2 linked regions of the Jeotgalibacillus aurantiacus genome follow. The main gene of each other region encodes a partner of the protein of the gene in region 2 in a complex. Links are inferred from orthologs where the notes say so. Each region holds a gene or a part of one and is shown on either strand. Other genes may lie near its edges. The genes, in order: rpsG and tig.

Evidence for each region.
Region 1: the proteins of tig (region 2) and rpsG are in contact, whole or in part, in a crystal structure (PDB 3GTY), measured with the Thermotoga maritima proteins. The link is inferred for Jeotgalibacillus aurantiacus from one-to-one orthologs. Residues at the interface, in WP_004081061.1 of Thermotoga maritima: Glu122, Val124, Val129, Leu130, Tyr133, Glu188, Gly259, Ile262, Tyr263, Glu266, Ser270, Glu273, Gln274, Glu277, Arg308, Gln311, Ile312, Ser315, Tyr316, Glu325, Arg329, Arg336, Leu363, Phe366, Trp367, Arg373, Leu377, Arg381, Leu384, Glu387; in WP_004081843.1 of Thermotoga maritima: Lys34, Lys52, Lys55, Glu59, Arg62, Gln63, Glu66, Asn67, Lys69, Val71, Arg95, Ala109, Lys110, Lys111, Gly112, Arg113, Pro114, Glu117, Glu121, Ile124, Ala125, Tyr127, Asn128, Asn129, Thr130, Gly131, Lys135, Asp139, Arg142, Met143.

Annotation. Positions count from the first base shown.
Region 1 is NZ_JACNMS010000008.1:41,854-46,244, forward strand. Bases 1,563-4,391 are described here. They hold rpsG (30S ribosomal protein S7), read right to left. Parts: upstream 3,298-4,391; coding sequence 2,827-3,297; downstream 1,563-2,826. Other genes in these bases: fusA (elongation factor G), read right to left, coding at 1,563-2,775; rpsL (30S ribosomal protein S12), read right to left, coding at 3,348-3,767; H7968_RS17065 (50S ribosomal protein L7ae-like protein), read right to left, coding at 3,870-4,118. Outside these bases: tuf (elongation factor Tu), read right to left, coding at 1-566; more of fusA, read right to left, coding at 697-1,562.
Region 2 is NZ_JACNMS010000004.1:200,207-213,723, forward strand. Bases 6,676-9,653 are described here. They hold tig (trigger factor), read left to right. Parts: upstream 6,676-7,508; coding sequence 7,509-8,798; downstream 8,799-9,653. Other genes in these bases: H7968_RS13885 (tetratricopeptide repeat protein), read left to right, coding at 6,676-7,359; clpX (ATP-dependent protease ATP-binding subunit ClpX), read left to right, coding at 9,040-9,653. Also shown: H7968_RS18180 (helix-turn-helix transcriptional regulator), read left to right, coding at 39-260; H7968_RS18050 (hypothetical protein), read left to right, coding at 554-685; H7968_RS13830 (hypothetical protein), read left to right, coding at 709-852; H7968_RS13840 (hypothetical protein), read left to right, coding at 1,232-1,384; H7968_RS13845 (hypothetical protein), read left to right, coding at 1,888-2,040; H7968_RS13850 (hypothetical protein), read left to right, coding at 2,190-2,576; H7968_RS13855 (hypothetical protein), read left to right, coding at 2,760-3,038; H7968_RS13860 (hypothetical protein), read left to right, coding at 3,053-3,685; H7968_RS13865 (hypothetical protein), read left to right, coding at 3,723-4,025; H7968_RS13870 (hypothetical protein), read left to right, coding at 4,022-4,180; H7968_RS13875 (hypothetical protein), read right to left, coding at 4,248-5,000; H7968_RS13880 (HAD family hydrolase), read left to right, coding at 5,396-6,073; more of H7968_RS13885, read left to right, coding at 6,406-6,675; more of clpX, read left to right, coding at 9,654-10,311; lon (endopeptidase La), read left to right, coding at 10,468-12,792; yihA (ribosome biogenesis GTP-binding protein YihA/YsxC), read left to right, coding at 12,789-13,379. UniProt on the Bacillus subtilis protein: Involved in protein export. Acts as a chaperone by maintaining the newly synthesized protein in an open conformation. Functions as a peptidyl-prolyl cis-trans isomerase.

The sequences.
Region 1 (4,391 bases), on a different replicon or contig from region 2:
TTTTCTTCCCACTCAGCATCTCCTTCAAGAGCTTTAAGAGCAGAACCTTTGATTACTGGAATGTCGTCGCCTGGGAAGTCGTACTCAGAAAGAAGGTCACGAATTTCCATTTCAACTAGTTCAAGTAGCTCTTCGTCGTCTACCATGTCACACTTGTTCATGAATACAACAAGGTAAGGTACACCTACCTGACGAGAAAGAAGGATGTGCTCACGAGTTTGTGGCATTGGGCCGTCAGCAGCAGATACTACAAGAATACCGCCGTCCATCTGAGCAGCACCAGTGATCATGTTCTTAACATAGTCAGCGTGTCCTGGGCAGTCAACGTGTGCATAGTGACGAGAATCAGTTTCGTACTCAACGTGTGCAGTTGAGATTGTGATTCCACGCTCGCGCTCTTCTGGAGCACCATCGATTTGGTCATATGCCATAGCTGTTCCACGACCATATTTCTTGTGAAGTACAGTTGTGATTGCAGCAGTTAGAGTTGTTTTACCATGGTCAACGTGTCCGATTGTACCAATGTTAGCATGGGTTTTCGAACGGTCGAATTTTTCCTTAGCCATTTTGGAAATCCTCCTTTAGATAATGAAAAAGTTAATTTAAATTTATTTTTAATATGGATCCGGAAAGAAAGCCTTTCCGGGGTCCATAGCTTACATAAGTAGTTATACTTTATTGTAAGGGTGAAATCAATTATTCACCTTTATTTTTCTTGATGATTTCTTCACCAACAGACTTCGGTACTTCCTCATAGTGATCGAAGAACATTGAGAATGTTCCACGTCCCTGCGTGTTAGAACGAAGTGAAGTTGCGTATCCGAACATTTCAGCAAGTGGCACAAACGCTTTAACGATTTGTGTATTTCCACGAGATGCCATACCTTCTACGCGTCCACGGCGAGATGTGATGTCTCCCATGATGTCTCCCATGTATTCTTCTGGGATCATAACTTCTACGCGCATTAGCGGCTCAAGAAGAACCGGGTTACACTTAGAAACTGCATTTTTCAATGCCATAGAAGCAGCAATCTTAAACGCCATCTCAGAGGAGTCAACATCGTGGTATGAACCATCGAATAACTTCGCTTTGATGTCGATTAGAGGGTAACCAGCAAGTACACCGTTGTCAAGTGAGTCTTCAAGACCTGCTTGTACAGCCGGGATGTATTCACGTGGAACAGCTCCCCCTACGATTGCATTTTCAAATTCAAAGCCTGCTCCCTCTTCGTTTGGAGAGAATTCAATCTTAACGTGACCGAACTGACCACGACCACCAGACTGGCGGACGAATTTCCCTTCAACTTGAGCTGAGCCGCGGAATGTTTCACGGTAAGATACCTGTGGAGCACCCACGTTAGCTTCTACTTTGAATTCACGCTTCATACGGTCAACGAGGATATCAAGGTGAAGCTCACCCATACCTGCGATGATCGTCTGTCCAGTTTCCTGGTCAGTGTGCGCATGGAATGTTGGATCTTCTTCCTGAAGTTTCTGCAGCGCCTGGCTCATCTTGTCCTGGTCAGCTTTAGACTTAGGTTCGATCGCAACAGAGATAACTGGCTCAGGGAATTCCATAGACTCAAGAATAACAAGATTCTTTTCATCACATAGAGTGTCCCCTGTAGTAGTGTCTTTAAGACCTACTGCAGCAGCGATATCTCCAGCATATACTTCTCCGATTTCTTCACGAGAGTTTGCGTGCATCTGCAGGATACGTCCTACACGCTCACGCTTCCCTTTCGTTGCGTTCTGTACGTACGATCCAGAAGAAAGTACACCAGAATAAACACGGAAGAATGTAAGCTTACCTACATAAGGGTCTGTCATAACTTTGAATGCAAGCGCTGAGAATGGCTCTTCGTCGCTAGCAGGACGAACAACTTCTTCTTCAGAATCAGGAATAATTCCTGTGATCGGCTTAACATCAAGTGGTGACGGAAGGTAGTCAAGAACTGCATCAAGCAGTAGCTGAACTCCTTTGTTTTTGAAAGCAGATCCACAGATTACTGGATAGAACTCAACGTTTACAGTTCCTTTACGGATTGCAGCTTTAAGCTCTTCCTCTGTGATTTCTTCACCTTCAAGGTACTTCATCATCAGATCTTCATCAAGATCTGCTACCGCTTCAATTAGCTTTCCACGGTATTCTTCAGCCTGTTCCTTGTACTCATCTGGAATTTCGCGCTCTTCAGTACGAGTTCCAAGATCGTCTTCATAGAAGTAAGCAACGTTCTTAACAAGATCGATGATTCCTTCAAACTCATCCTCAGCTCCGATTGGAAGCTGGATTGGGTGAGCGTTAGCCTGAAGACGGTCATGTAGTGTTCCTACAGAGTATAGGAAGTCAGCCCCGATCTTATCCATTTTGTTAACGAATACGATACGAGGTACACCGTATGTTGTCGCTTGACGCCATACAGTTTCTGTTTGCGGCTCAACACCCGACTGGGCATCAAGTACACCAACAGCACCATCAAGTACGCGCAATGAACGCTCAACTTCAACAGTGAAGTCTACGTGTCCAGGAGTATCGATGATGTTTACACGGTGGCCTTTCCATTGAGCAGTTGTTGCAGCAGACGTGATAGTGATACCACGCTCCTGCTCCTGCTCCATCCAGTCCATTTGTGATGCACCTTCGTGCGTTTCACCAATTTTGTGGATACGGCCAGTGTAGTAAAGGATACGCTCCGTAGCAGTCGTTTTACCGGCATCGATGTGAGCCATGATACCGATATTACGAGTGTCTTTTAAGGAGAACTCTCTAGGCATGGGTCTTTCTCCTTCCTACTAAATGTGATTTGGTAGATAAAAGATTGGATCTTACCAGCGGTAGTGAGCAAACGCTTTGTTTGCTTCTGCCATTTTATGCATATCTTCGCGCTTCTTAACTGAAGCACCAGTGTTGTTAGCTGCATCAAGAATTTCGTTAGCAAGACGTTCTTCCATTGTCTTTTCTCCACGAAGACGTGAATAGTTTACTAACCAGCGAAGACCTAGTGTAGTACGACGTTCCGGACGAACCTCAACCGGTACCTGATAGTTTGCTCCACCAACACGGCGTGCACGTACTTCAAGAACTGGCATGATGTTTTTAAGCGCCTGGTCGAATACTTCAAGAGCATCCTTTCCAGAGCGTTCCTGCACGATTTCGAATGCGGAATAAAGGATCTTTTGAGCTGTACCCTTTTTACCGTCAATCATGATTTTGTTAACTAGACGAGTTACCAGCTTCGAGTTATGAATCGGATCCGGTAATACGTCGCGTTTTGCTACTGCACCTTTACGAGGCATGTGATTTCCTCCTTTCACAGGAAAATTACTTTCATTTATTTAAAACGTTATTACTTTTTCTCTTTTGGTCTCTTCGTACCGTATAGAGAACGACCTTGACGACGTCCGTCTACACCAGCAGTATCAAGAGCACCACGAACGATGTGGTAACGTACCCCTGGTAAATCCTTTACACGTCCTCCACGGATAAGAACAACACTGTGCTCTTGAAGGTTGTGCCCGATTCCAGGAATGTATGCAGTTACCTCAATCTGGTTTGTAAGACGCACACGAGCATATTTACGAAGAGCCGAGTTTGGCTTCTTCGGAGTCATCGTACCAACACGAGTACAAACACCGCGTTTTTGTGGAGATGAAAGGTCAGTCGCTTTCTTCTTGAAGCTGTTGTAACCTTTGTTCAATGCTGGTGAGTCAGACTTAACAACTTTAGACTGACGTGGCTTACGCACTAATTGGTTAATAGTAGGCATGAGTTTTTTCCTCCCTTCGATCTTTATTTTAAGCCCACACATCCAGGTGGTTCATTTAAGGGTAAAAACAAAGTTCTTGCAGATTCATCTACAAAAACATGTTCACTTCGTAATGGCTACCGCAGCAGCACCAACCTCGATCCCGCACGCTTTCCCCAGCTTCTTCATTGAATCCACATGGGTGATCGTTACGTTCATCTCTTCAGCGGTGAGCAAAACCTTGTCGATCACGTGCCGGTCAACGTCATCAGCGACAACGATTTCCTTCACGGACCCTGCTTTGAGCGCCTTTACAACTTGCTTGGATCCTACAATGATGTGTTTAGCCTGCGATACTTTTTCATAAGACATGATGATATCCTCCAAAGTAACAGGTTGTTGAGTAGTAGCAACCTTGAATATATTATCATCTCAAGATATGGATGTCAACAAGGTTTGCGAATTATTCTTTTTGGGAGTTCGTTTGTTTTGTAAATGCGTCTGACGTGCGTGTCTTTCCTCCTGATTCTTTGAAAGATGGACGTCATTCTATGAAGCTGCCTGCGAATCTTGCGAACGATGGCTATCATTCTGCGAACCCGTGTCGAAATCTTGCGAACATCCACTTACATTCTGTGAACCTGC
Region 2 (13,517 bases):
CGATAAACAATAATTTTAATTAAGAGGGAGGCTGCGAGTTGAATGCGGAACTACTAAAGCAAATTAGGAAGGTAAACAATCTTACGCAGGAACAGTTCGCAAGTGAAATCGGTGTTTCGAGGCAGACGATCGCGTTCATTGAGACTGATCGAATGCACGTCAGCGACGAAGTTGCTAGGAAAGTTCGAGAGAGATACGGAATCGAAAGGATAGAACAGATGAAAAAGACCGCGGACTTATTCGGCGGTGATCGGAAATGAGTTACCATTCCGGCAACCCATCGCATGCAGGCAAGTCAAAACGGTATCTTACGGGCGCGGGCGAATTACAGCAGCTTATGTTATCAGAACATGTTTCGGTGAGCAAAGCAGATACAGCAGATGAAGGTTTTAAGGTGAGGTGGAATCGGGATGATGTGCCGGTTCAACATTTACGCTTGTCTGAGTTGGTCAAATCGGGGCAAGTGTTCGCAGATAATGACGGACTATACACGTTGCCTGGCGAAACTATGGTTCAAAACAGTCTACCATTTTAATAGAAGGGAGTTAATGGGATGGAAACAAAAATGCTGACTATGGCGATTTATCTGCTTGCCCTCGCTCAAATTGAGGCAACCGGAAAGACTTATGTCGCGAAGGAAATACGCGATACACAGAAAAAGTTACACGGGATTATAAATGAATAAAACTAAAAAGGGGACGGGATGTAATGGAAGAACAAGCGTACTTGAAGATTATCGAAATTTTAATGAGGCTTGAGGCAAAGATCGACAGGATCGACGACCGAACAGAGGATATTAACGGCAGAGTGAGCGCACTTGAATGTGAACAAGGTCGTGATTACCTTGCTTAAAACTTGCCGTAAATGCAACGAGGTCAAACGATTAGACGATTTCAATATTCAGTCAGCTAACGCAGACAGAAGAAAAACGATCTGCCGGTCTTGCCAAAAAGAATATAACTCGGAATACCGGGCGTCGGCTATCGGAAGGGCTAAACGAGTACACAGTCAATCAAAAGTGGGGACGCGCGGTAACGTTACTTCATATGAAATCGCATTTGTTTTGAATGAGGGATCGTGTGCGTATTGCCAAAGTGAATTACCCTACGAAAAGGCAACTATAGATCACGTTGTCCCTCGGGTCAGAAAAGGCTCGAATGAAATCGGGAACGTTGTCGCAGCCTGCCGGTCATGTAACTCACGAAAGGGTAGTTTGCCGGTGGTATTGTTCATGCTACAGTCCTGCGATCCTTACTCAAATAGAAAGCTGTTAGAGAGATTGGCGCATAGACAAGGCATTACAATGCCGGAAGTTTACGAAAAACTCGTGATGGATGTTAAGGCATATTACTCACAGCAGGTCGAGGCGGTTAGCGTTGAATGAAGTCTACAGCGTATCACCCGCAGTCATCGAGGCAGTCGAAAGTGATCCAAAGTATGAAATCATCGTTAGGATCATTGACCAGGACCGGTTGACTTGCGCCGTCCTTGCCCGATTGAAGGGCGGTGACAAGACGTGACATACAAAAGAGAAGAACAAGAAACATTGTACAGCTATGAGCCTTCCGAGGGATATTGGCGGGTGTATTCGACATACCCTGTGCATATCCGCAAGCTACTTGAGTACGCCGACATCGAGCGAACAGAAATTGATGAAAATGGTGATGTGATTATGGCTCAAGGCCATGTACAGACGAATCAAATCCGATTATTTAGGCCTCGTTTATAACCCCACTAATCCGCAAAAAACGATCATCAAGACCTAATACCTTACCGTAAATATTCCACTCGTAAAAACAGGGTTATAACCGCCTTTTTCGCTATAAAAAAGTGATTCTGAGCGATCTAATAACCCTAAAAAGTATTCCGCGAAAAGGAGCGACCATATTGAAGAAGAAACGCAAGCCAAAACGAAAGGTTCAGCCACTCACGACGTCGATCAGCGATCTCCTGCCTGTTGAAACCGTCGCAAAACTAAGGGGGATTGCCGTTGCTGAAAAACGTCAGAACAGAAAGAAAGCCGGAGAAGGGACGCTATGAAAAGTACTATGAATGGTCGCAGTCAAGCGATGTGACAACGTTCAACCTGTATGAGCAAGACTGGCCGACGTTAATCGACGAGGGGTTAACACGCATTTTTAGCGACCAAGCCGAGTTTGAACGGCTCAAAGACGAAAGGGAGAGACAGAATGACGGACAAACAGACGCTTGCTGAACAGTTGCTGACACGTTTCAGAGGTGTCCCGAAGGTTGACATGACGGATTGTAAATCGTGGATTGAACGATCCATGCGCGAACATGATTATGCGATTGACCAAAAGGTGAAACCCGAGGACGCCCGGTTGATCCTTGCATACGCAGAGTACGACGGCACGCAACAAATCGCGCTACGAACCGCACACTACTTCGCTTATACAGATTTAGAAGAACGGGTGAACAAAGTGAAAGTGTCCGAGCAGTATCGGATCATGGCAGCACGGCTATTGACCGTTTATGAACGTATGCGCCGGCAGGACACGAGAGGTAACGTCAGATTTACAATTGGAAAACGAGCAGATAGGAGAGGGCAACGATAGCACGACTAACGTTTAAAAAGATACGAATGAAAAGGGATCGGCGCAACCGAGAGCAAGCGTTTTACCACGACCGCCGGGCGCATTGGCTATACAAATTGATTGAAACTGACGATACATTGACGCATTTACGCCGACAGACATTCGAGTGGCAACCGCCACGACCACGAAGGAGGTTCGAGAAAAATGAAGGTGTACGAAGAAAAGATAGAGGACATGGTCGGAAAGGTGTCCGTACTCATACAGAAGGACGGCAGAAACGTTGAAATTGTGATCCGGTCGAGGGTAGATAGTTCACGGTTGTTTGAGTGTAAATATCAAACGGATCAACCGGATCGACCGGCGTACTATGACGCTGAAAGAATCGCCCAGTATTACTGCAATTCGAATGGGCTTACGATCGAGCTGAAAACAACTAACGTTGAGTTGCCGTTCATTGGCAATGCAAACAATAAAACGAGATAAAGGGGAAATGACGGATGGATTTAAAACAAACGTATCAGCGACAGGTAGAACAAGAGGTAACGAAGTTTCGCAAGGCAGTCGACAAGATTAACGAGAGCGATCATCCGACATACAGCGTACCAGGCGCACGGGATTACGAAATCAGCGAGTTAATCCGAGAGCTTGAACGCAAAGTGAAAGAGATCGACATTGAGTTCCGTGAGCAGATCGAAGGGGCAATCGAGCATCAAACAAAGGTGGCAATGAGATCACAACACTACGTATCTGCAACGGATCGTGAGTTCATCAAGCAAGCGAGTGTGGAATTGAAAACCGCGTTAACCTTTGCCGGGAATAAAGCGGAAGTGTTAGACGCAATCAATGCTTACGAATCGAGACTTGAAACGCTTGAATCAGAATCGGCGTTTTCCGAAGTCATCAAACAGCTTGCGGAAATCATGCCGAATCTATCCGATGACTTTGCCAAGCAAAAGGTGACGCACCTATACCGAACTCTTTCGCGTGGATTGCAGACGCCGGAACAGGCGCAACTTGAAGAATTAAAGCAGGCGAAGATTACCGGTGTGAAAAGGCCGTTTACCACACTGAAAATGACGCACCCTGCGTTTAAGCATATTCAAGCAGCTCGCCGATCAACGAGATACTAAAATAAACACACACAAACGAAAAGGGAGACGATGATAAATGAAAACAATCACAATTACGTATAAGGAACACGAAGGGCGATACGGGCACGCGTACAGATCGATGACAGCGAAGGACGCAGAAGGACGCGACATCCATACGGAAATTTCCACGGTTAATCCGGTACATTTCATCGAGAAGGCGGTTACAGAAGTAGTCAAGGCGATGGTTGCAAACGGGCAGGCTGCCGATGACTTTACGATTGAGCTACCGGCAGAGATTACGCTTACCGCAGAGTTGCAGGCGCACATTGCGGACAAGTTAGCGTCTGATCCGAAAGTTGCTAGTGTGGTGTTCGGATGAAAAAAGTGACGGTGTATAATCGGACAGCCGAGACAACGGAAGAATTAAAGACGATTACTGAATATATCAAACAGCAAAACGGTAAGATCATAGGGATGATCGGACTAAAAGACGGACAGGGTGTTTCAGTAACGTTTGAGTTGCCGGGAGAATAAGCGTTAACAGGCGGGGGCTAACGTGGCCCCTCCCAAATCATTATAGTTTAAAAGTATTTTCCATTAACTAATAGTTTTTGAAATGAAAAGTCTCTTTAAATGGAATATCTTCGTTAATTTCTACCTTTTTTTTAAGGTCTGTGTAAATTTCCATATACAATTTAATCGCAATGCAAAATTCCTCAAGATGGAAATGCACTAAATTGTGAATTTCTTTATCTCTTGTAAAACTGATTTTATATTCTTCTAAAGAAACAGTGTGCCCTAAGTAATAACTGTAACTGTTCGGATGAACTCTTTCTGATAATTCATCGTAAGATATTCTGAATGTAGCCGTCTTAATATTTTTATACTTTTTCATGTAGGAGTCCAATGAGTCAATAAGTTTCATAACATTTATTGGATCAAGGTAGTCAATGGTTTTTTCGTTTTTACTTTTTACCCCTAAATAAAGTCGTTCTAATTCGTGATCAAAATCGATCATTGTAATTGTTTCGTCAAGATATTGATTATATTTTTTGTGCATGTAAGCTAATGAACCTGTTGTTTCAAAAATCGCGCGTAAAGCTAAAACAGAAATTTCAGGATTGTTTGCGTTTAGTCCGTGAATATAAGCTTTTACCAGTAATTTTATTCTATATAAATGCGTCTGTAAAAAAACTATACAATTCTGCCCAATTAAATTTAATGGAGTTCTGACAATAGTTAAATGCTCAATAAAGTTTTTTTCGCAAAAATTGAAAAAATCAGTTGTATCGGAAACGAAGTTTATTTTGTCTGAAGATTTTAATATGTTTTTAACGGACTTATTTAGTTTCATAAGCCACCCCCGTAATTTTTATAATTAAATAATAACAGATAATAGAAAAGTAAATTCTATTGAAGATATTTTACTGTGGAACTTAATAATGAAAATACGCAAATATTATATAGAAGAAACTCGTTGATTTCCTATAGTCTAAATGCTAAGATATACGTAAATAATCGGCAGATCGATCAATGACCGATTCAACTTACGTAGCAGGGCTATCGGAAAGCCTTCGTTTTCAACGCGGTCGGGAGTTCGAATCTCTCCTGGGACGCCATTACAACATCACGAACTCCTGCTATGCAGGGTTACATAAAGATCAAAAACGCTGCCACACGGTTAATCCTGTGGCAGCGTTTTTTGTAATAGTATGATCATAATCAACTTGAAGGTCAGGAGTGGATGGAATGAAAATCAAAGCACTTTTCTTAGATTTTTACGGCACTGTCGTACATGAAGATGATGTCATCATCAGGGATATTTGCAATCGGATAAAAGAAAGCTCGAATACCGACGCAACTGCTTCTGAAATCGGAGGTTATTGGTGGAAAGATTTCTCTGATTCATTTATCCAAAGTTTTGGTGATGATTTTCAAACACAAAGAGATCTTGAAACACAATCACTCAGACGTACCCTCTCTCATTTTGATTCATCTTTAGATGAAACTACGCTGAGTGAATGGATGTTTGAGCATTGGCAGAAACCAATGATCTTCACTGACGCAATCGAGTTTATTGAAGGTCTTCAAAATAAGCTTCCCGTTTACATCCTCTCAAACATTGACCGGGCAGACATTTTATCAGCAATCTCTCTTCATCACCTCCCCTTTGAAGAAGTGATCACAAGCGAAGATGTTAAATCATACAAACCCCGCTCCGAAATGTTTGACTATGCGCTCAAGAAATATAACTTGTCAGCAGATGAGGTTCTGCATATAGGTGATTCCTTAAGAAGTGACATTGCCGGTGCCCAGAACCTTGGAATCAAAACAGCCTGGATTAACCGGACAAACAAACCATCAGCAAAAAACATACAACCCGACTTCACAATATCAAAACTGACCGAGATCCTGAACATAATATGATTTACATGATTTTTTAAGGATTTACCTGTGGGATCTGGCCATGTATTAGCCCTTTATCAAAAAAGAAAAATCCTTAAGAAGATTATCTACACAGAGGGCTGGACTCATCCGTAGACTCCTGCGGCAGAGAAGCGACAGGTGAGACGGCGTAGTGCGGAGCACTAGCCGGCTCACCGCGCGGCCGCGGAAAGCGAAGGGTGAGTCCAGCCCGGTCTTTATAAACCCATCTCCTTCAAGCGAACTCCCCTATACTCAGCGCATTTCTGGATTTTTATTTTGCCCAGTGCTACACTCAATGAACAGATAAGATTGACACGGAAGGTGGATCCGGTATGGATGATCAAACGAAATTTAAAGAAAACGTCATTCCGTTTCCAGGTTTAAAAGAACGTCTGGTAGAGCAGGCGCTGGAGCTTTTGCAGGGGCAGTACCATACAGAGGCTATACAGCTTTTAGAACAGGCAATTGAGTTGGATCCGAATGACCAGGCCGTCTGCACATCGCTTGCAGTCGCCTACTATGAAGACCGTCAATGGATGGATTCAAAATCAGTTTGTGAACGGATGCTGCGGGAAGGGATCGGGGAATACGAAGAAATTCTCGAGCTTCTTGTAATGAATCTCATACAGTTAAGGAAACATGATGAGATCAAATCACTCATTCAGCCTTTAATTGATGAAGGAACACTTGCGGGTGAGCGTGCGGAACGCTTTACTCACCTGATGAACATCAGTGAAAAAAAAGCGCATGATTCGGAACGCGAGGAGAAATCGTTCGAATCCTTTCATTTGGAAAAAGGACTTGAACAGCAGACCATTCAGCTCGCTGCCTTATCAAGACAAAACATTCATCCGATCAAACAGGATCTGATTGATGCAGCTGAACACGATGATACACACCCCTTTATCAAAACGATGCTGCTTAACATTATGCGGGAACAGTCCGTGAATGATGAAGTGGTTATCCGTAAATGGGGAATTGAGATTTCGGTTTGCCCATCTGAACTCGTTGATCCGTTTGATCAGGAACAGATTGATCGTGCAATCCGGTTGATTGAAGAGGAAGGACAGGAGCCTCATCTCGTCAATATTGCCATAGATCTCATGAAGAAACACATTTTCCTGCTCTATCCCCTTTTATGGAAAGAGACGAAACCGGAGGCAATCGCTGAAGGATATGTTCGTCTTGCGAAGGAATATCTCGGGGCTGAGGATGCCTGGAACGGTTATCCGTACAGTGGTCTGAAGCAGGAAATACAGTCTGTTGAAAAAGAAAATGACCTGTAATGGTTTGCGGTTGAAACACGTATAACCTGTGTTATAATTAAATGGTTGCATAATGGGATTCTTGATGTCAAAATTCAAAGAATCATTGATTTCATGAGTTAAACATGAAACCATTAACTTAATAATAGATGTTTTGGAGGGAATTATTTATGTCAGCAAAATGGGAAAAGCAAGAAGGAAATGTAGGAGTTTTAACGGTTGAAGTTGACGCTGCTACTGTAAACAGCGGATTAGACGCTGCATTCAAAAAGGTTGTAAAGCAAATCAACGTACCAGGTTTCCGTAAAGGGAAAATGCCTCGTCAAATGTTCGAAAAGCGTTTCGGCGTAGAATCTCTTTATCAGGATGCTTTAGATGAAATTCTTCCTGAAGCGTATGCAAAAGCTGTTGAAGAAACGGGTATTACACCAGTGGATCGTCCTGAAATCGATGTTGAGCAGATCGAAAAAGGCAAAGAACTGATCTTTACTGCTAAAGTAACAGTAAAGCCTGAAGTAAAGCTTGGTGAATACAAAGGCTTAGAAGTGGAAAAGATGGATACTGAAGTAACGGATGAGGATGTTGATGCTGAACTGAAGGCACTTCAGGAGCGTCAGGCTGAGCTTGTTGTGAAAGAAGAAGGAAATGTTGAAAACGGCGATACTGTTGTTCTTGACTTTGAAGGTTTCGTAGGAGACGAAGCGTTTGAAGGCGGTCAGGCAGATAACTACTCTCTTGAAATCGGTTCAGGTTCATTCATTCCTGGATTTGAAGAGCAGCTTGTAGGTCTTGCAGCTGGAGAAGAAAAGGATGTTGAAGTAACGTTCCCTGAAGAATACCACGCTGAGGAGCTTGCTGGTAAGCCTGCAGTATTTAAAGTGAAAATCCACGAAATCAAAGCAAAGGAACTTCCGGAGCTTAACGATGAGTTTGCTAAAGATGCAGACGAAGAAGTGGAAACACTTGCAGAACTGAAAGAAAAGACGAAAAAGCGTCTTGAAGAAGACAAGAAAAATGCTGCTGAAACAGAGCTTCGTGACACACTTGTGGAAAAAGCTTCTGACAACGCAGAAATCGACGTTCCAGACGCAATGGTTGACACTGAAGTTGATCGCATGATGCAGGAATTCGAACAGCGTCTTGGTGCACAGGGCATGAACCTTGAGCTTTACTTCCAGTTCAGCGGTCAGGATGAAGCAACACTTCGCGGCCAGATGAAAGAAGACGCAGCAAAGCGTGTTCGTGTGAACCTGGTTCTTGAAGCGATTGCTAACGAAGAGAACATTACGGTTACAGAAGAAGATGTAAACGAAGAGCTTTCAAGCATGACACAGCAGTTCAATATGACAGTTGATCAGATCAAAGCAGCGCTTGGTGGATCTACTGAAATCCTTGAAAATGACCTTCGCGTACAAAAAGCGATCGATTTTCTTGTAGATAACAGCAAAACTGTTGCATAATAGTATATAGAGATGAAGCAAGGCGCGATCATATCGTGCCTTGTTTTATAACATAAGACCTACAATTGTTATACATAACTCGTTTTTTGGCAGCATATTGAAGAAATCATGTTAGTTTCGTCTTAGGTTTCACTGTGGTACAATTCATGCTACAGACAGTCACGGAGTTCCTGCGGCCTGCGGATAAAGATCCTGGCTGCGCGTCATACTGCGGTATGAGACTGAAAAAGGGGTGAATGGAATGTTCAAATTTAATGATGAAAAAGGACAGCTGAAATGTTCTTTTTGCGGAAAAACTCAAGAACAGGTTCGAAAGCTTGTAGCTGGTCCTGGCGTATATATTTGTGATGAATGTATTGAGCTTTGCACAGAAATCGTGGAAGAAGAGCTTGGTACAGAAGAAGAAGTGGAATTTAAAGACGTTCCAAAGCCAAAGGAAATCCTTTCTATTCTAGGGGATTACGTCATTGGTCAGGAACGGGCTAAAAAGTCCCTTTCTGTTGCGGTCTATAACCACTATAAACGGATTAAATCCAACAGCAAGGTTGATGATGTAGAACTTGCGAAAAGTAATATCTGCCTGATCGGTCCAACCGGTTCCGGTAAGACACTACTAGCGCAGACACTGGCCAGAATTCTTAATGTTCCTTTTGCGATTGCGGATGCGACATCACTGACTGAAGCGGGTTATGTTGGTGAAGATGTGGAAAACATTCTTCTGAAGCTGATCCAGGCTGCAGACTATGATGTGGAACGCGCTGAAAAGGGTATTATTTATATTGATGAAATCGATAAAGTGGCACGTAAATCTGAAAACCCTTCGATTACAAGAGATGTTTCAGGTGAAGGTGTACAGCAGGCGCTATTGAAAATCCTTGAAGGAACAACAGCGAGCGTTCCGCCACAGGGTGGACGTAAGCACCCGCATCAGGAATTTATTCAGATCGATACGACGAACATTCTGTTTATTGTCGGCGGTGCCTTTGACGGAGTCGATCAGATTATCAAACGCCGTCTTGGACAGAAAGTGATCGGATTTGGTTCCGGTGGCAGTAAAGATGATGTAACTGAACGTGAACTTCTTGCCAAGCTCGTTCCGGAAGACCTGTTAAAATTCGGGTTAATCCCTGAATTTATCGGACGTCTGCCTGTAACGGCAACGCTTGAGCAGCTTGATGAAGAAGCGCTAGTATCTATTTTAACCCAGCCGAAAAATGCTCTTGTTAAGCAGTATCAGAAGATGCTTGAGCTGGATGATGTTGAACTTGAGTTTGAAGAAGAAGCGTTGCGTGAAATTTCCCGTAAAGCCATTGAGCGCAAAACGGGCGCACGTGGTCTTCGCTCCATTATTGAGAATCTGATGCTTGATGTCATGTTTGATCTTCCATCCCGTGAAGATATTAAGAAATGTATCATCACTAAAGGGGCTGTGGATCAGACAGAGAGACCGATTCTTATTCTTGAAGATGGAACCAGACTCGAGCCTGATGATGAACAACGAACATCTGCCTGACGCTTAAGATACGAAAGCTGACTCGTTAAATTGCTTATCGAGTCAGCTTTTTTCTTCCTGAAAACACGTTTTGACGGATGTCACATGCAATTAAGGGTAAAGTAACACTACTTGAGTTTTTCAGGCAGAATCGCCTGTTATGGAGGTGCCTTATCAATGACTGAAAAAAAACAATACACATTACCACTGCTTCCTTTGCGCGGACTTCTCGTTTATCCTTCGATGGTTCTTCATATTGACGTCGGCAGAGAAAAATCCATTGCGGCACTGGAAAAAGCAATGATGGAAGATCATCTGATTTTCCTTTCAACTCAAAAAGACATGGCGATCGATCAGCCGGACGAAAATGATTTAGCTGAAATGGGTACTTTAACAAAAGTAAAGCAGATGCTTAAGCTTCCTAATGGCACGATTCGTGTGCTTGTTGAAGGGCTGGAGCGTGCCGCTATTACTTCTTACTCAGAAAAAGAGCCGTTTTTTACTGTAGAAATTGAAACTAAACCTGATGATCCGGAGAAAACGCCAGAGCTTGAGGCGCTGATGAGAACGCTGACGGATTACTTTGAACAATACATTTCTCTGTCTAAAAAGATTTCCAAGGAAACGTTAAATACTGTTCTGGATATCGAAGAGCCGGGGAGACTGGCTGATATCATTGCATCCCACCTGCCTTTAAAGCTGAAAATGAAGCAGGAAGTACTTGATACAACTAATATCAAGCAAAGATTGAACCGTTTAATCGAAACGATTAACAATGAAAAAGAAGTGCTCAGCCTGGAGAAGAAAATTGGTCAGCGTGTGAAGAAGTCTATGGAACGCACGCAAAAAGAATATTATCTTCGTGAGCAGATGAAGGCGATCCAAAAGGAACTTGGTGACCGTGATGGGAAAACAGGTGAAATTTCAGAGCTGACAAAGCGGATCCGTAAAGCTGAGATGCCTGAATCTGTTGAGAAAATCGCAATGAAAGAACTGGACAGATACGAAAAAGTACCTGCCACGTCAGCAGAAAGCTCTGTTATCCGTAACTATCTTGAATGGCTGATTACCGTTCCGTGGACGAATGCGACAGATGACGACCTGGACATCAAACGTGCTGAGAAAATTCTTGATCGTGACCACTATGGTCTTGAAAAAGTGAAAGAACGCGTGCTCGAATACCTGGCTGTTCAGCAGATGACACAATCATTGAAGGGTCCTATTTTATGTCTCGCTGGACCACCTGGAGTAGGTAAGACAAGCCTTGCCCGCTCAATTGCTGAATCCATTGGACGGAAATTCGTCAGAGTATCACTTGGCGGTGTCCGTGATGAATCAGAAATCAGGGGTCATAGAAGAACGTATGTAGGTGCAATGCCTGGACGAATCATTCAGGGGATGAAAAAAGCAACGACTGTTAATCCCGTCTTCCTTCTCGATGAAATTGATAAAATGTCCAATGACTTCAGAGGAGATCCGTCTTCTGCCATGCTTGAAGTGCTGGACCCTGAACAGAACAATACGTTCAGTGATCATTTCATTGAAGAGCCGTATGACCTTTCAAAGGTGCTGTTTATTGCAACAGCCAATAATCTGGCGACGATTCCAGGTCCATTGCGTGACCGGATGGAAATCATCACGATCGCAGGTTATACCGAAATTGAAAAAATCAATATCGCCAAAAATCATCTGCTGCCTAAGCAGTTGAAGGAGCACGGGCTGTCAAAATCCCACCTTCAGATCAGAGATGAAGCGATCAAGGATATCGTTCGTTATTACACGAGAGAAGCTGGTGTACGTAGTCTCGAAAGACAGCTCGCAGCCATCTGCCGGAAAACGGCGAAAATCGTTGTAAGCGGCGAAAAGAAAAAAGTGGTCGTGACCACAAAGAGTCTTTCTGATTACCTCGGGAAAAAGAAATTCCGTTATGGACAGGCTGAAACCGAGGATCAGATCGGTGTAGCAACCGGACTGGCTTACACAACGGTAGGCGGCGACACGCTTCAGATAGAAGTTTCACTCTCTCCTGGTAAAGGAAAACTCGTCTTAACCGGAAAACTGGGAGATGTGATGAAGGAATCTGCACAAACAGCCTTTTCATTTGTCCGCTCTAAAGCAGAGCAGCTTCATCTTGAAGAGAATTTCCATGAAAAGCATGACATTCATATTCACGTACCGGAAGGCGCTGTTCCAAAAGACGGTCCTTCAGCAGGCATTACCATCGTTACAGCCCTTGTTTCAGCTCTCACGGATCGTCCGATCAAACGTGAAGTTGGGATGACAGGGGAAGTGACACTCCGTGGCCGCGTCCTGCCAATCGGAGGTCTGAAGGAAAAAGCACTCAGCGCACACCGTGCTGGACTGACAACCATTATTATTCCTAAAGAAAATGAGCGTGACATTGACGATATTCCTGAAAGTGTCCGTGAAGAATTAACATTTATCCCCGTTACTCATGTAGATGAAGTATTAGAAAAGGCATTAGCAGGTGAATCGAAATGAAAATTACACAATCAGAAATCGTGATCAGTGCGGTGAAACCAGAGCAGTATCCGGAAGGTGGACTTCCGGAATTTGCTCTGGCTGGCCGTTCTAACGTCGGTAAATCATCATTTATCAACAAGATGATTAACCGTAAAGCACTGGCGCGTATTTCATCAAAACCGGGTAAAACCCAGACTTTAAACTTTTATCTTCTCAATGAAGCACTCTATTTTGTCGATGTGCCGGGCTACGGCTATGCCAAAGTTTCAAAAACTGAACGTGCTGCATGGGGCAAGATGATCGAAACATACATGACAGGAAGAGAACCGCTCAAAGCCGTCATCATGATCGTCGACCTCCGTCATCCGCCGACAAACGATGACATCATGATGTACGAATTCCTAAAGCACTTCGGAATTCCATGCCTGATCGTCGCAACAAAAGCGGATAAAATCCCTAAAGGCAAATGGCAAAAACACCTGAGCGTCACAAGAAAAACACTCGAAATCGAACCGGGAGACGAACTCATCATGTTCTCCTCAGAAACCGGCCTCGGCAAAGACGAAGCATGGAAATTCATCGAACGCAAAATGAAAGATAAGTAGAACAAGAGATTAGTCTTTTTATTACGAAATAAAAAATACTAATCGTCTCTTTATCTATCATTCATTCTTGAGACAATGATAATGATGATCTTAGTTCTTTGTGTTAAATGACTTTTATTACTTCGAAAAAATAATAGT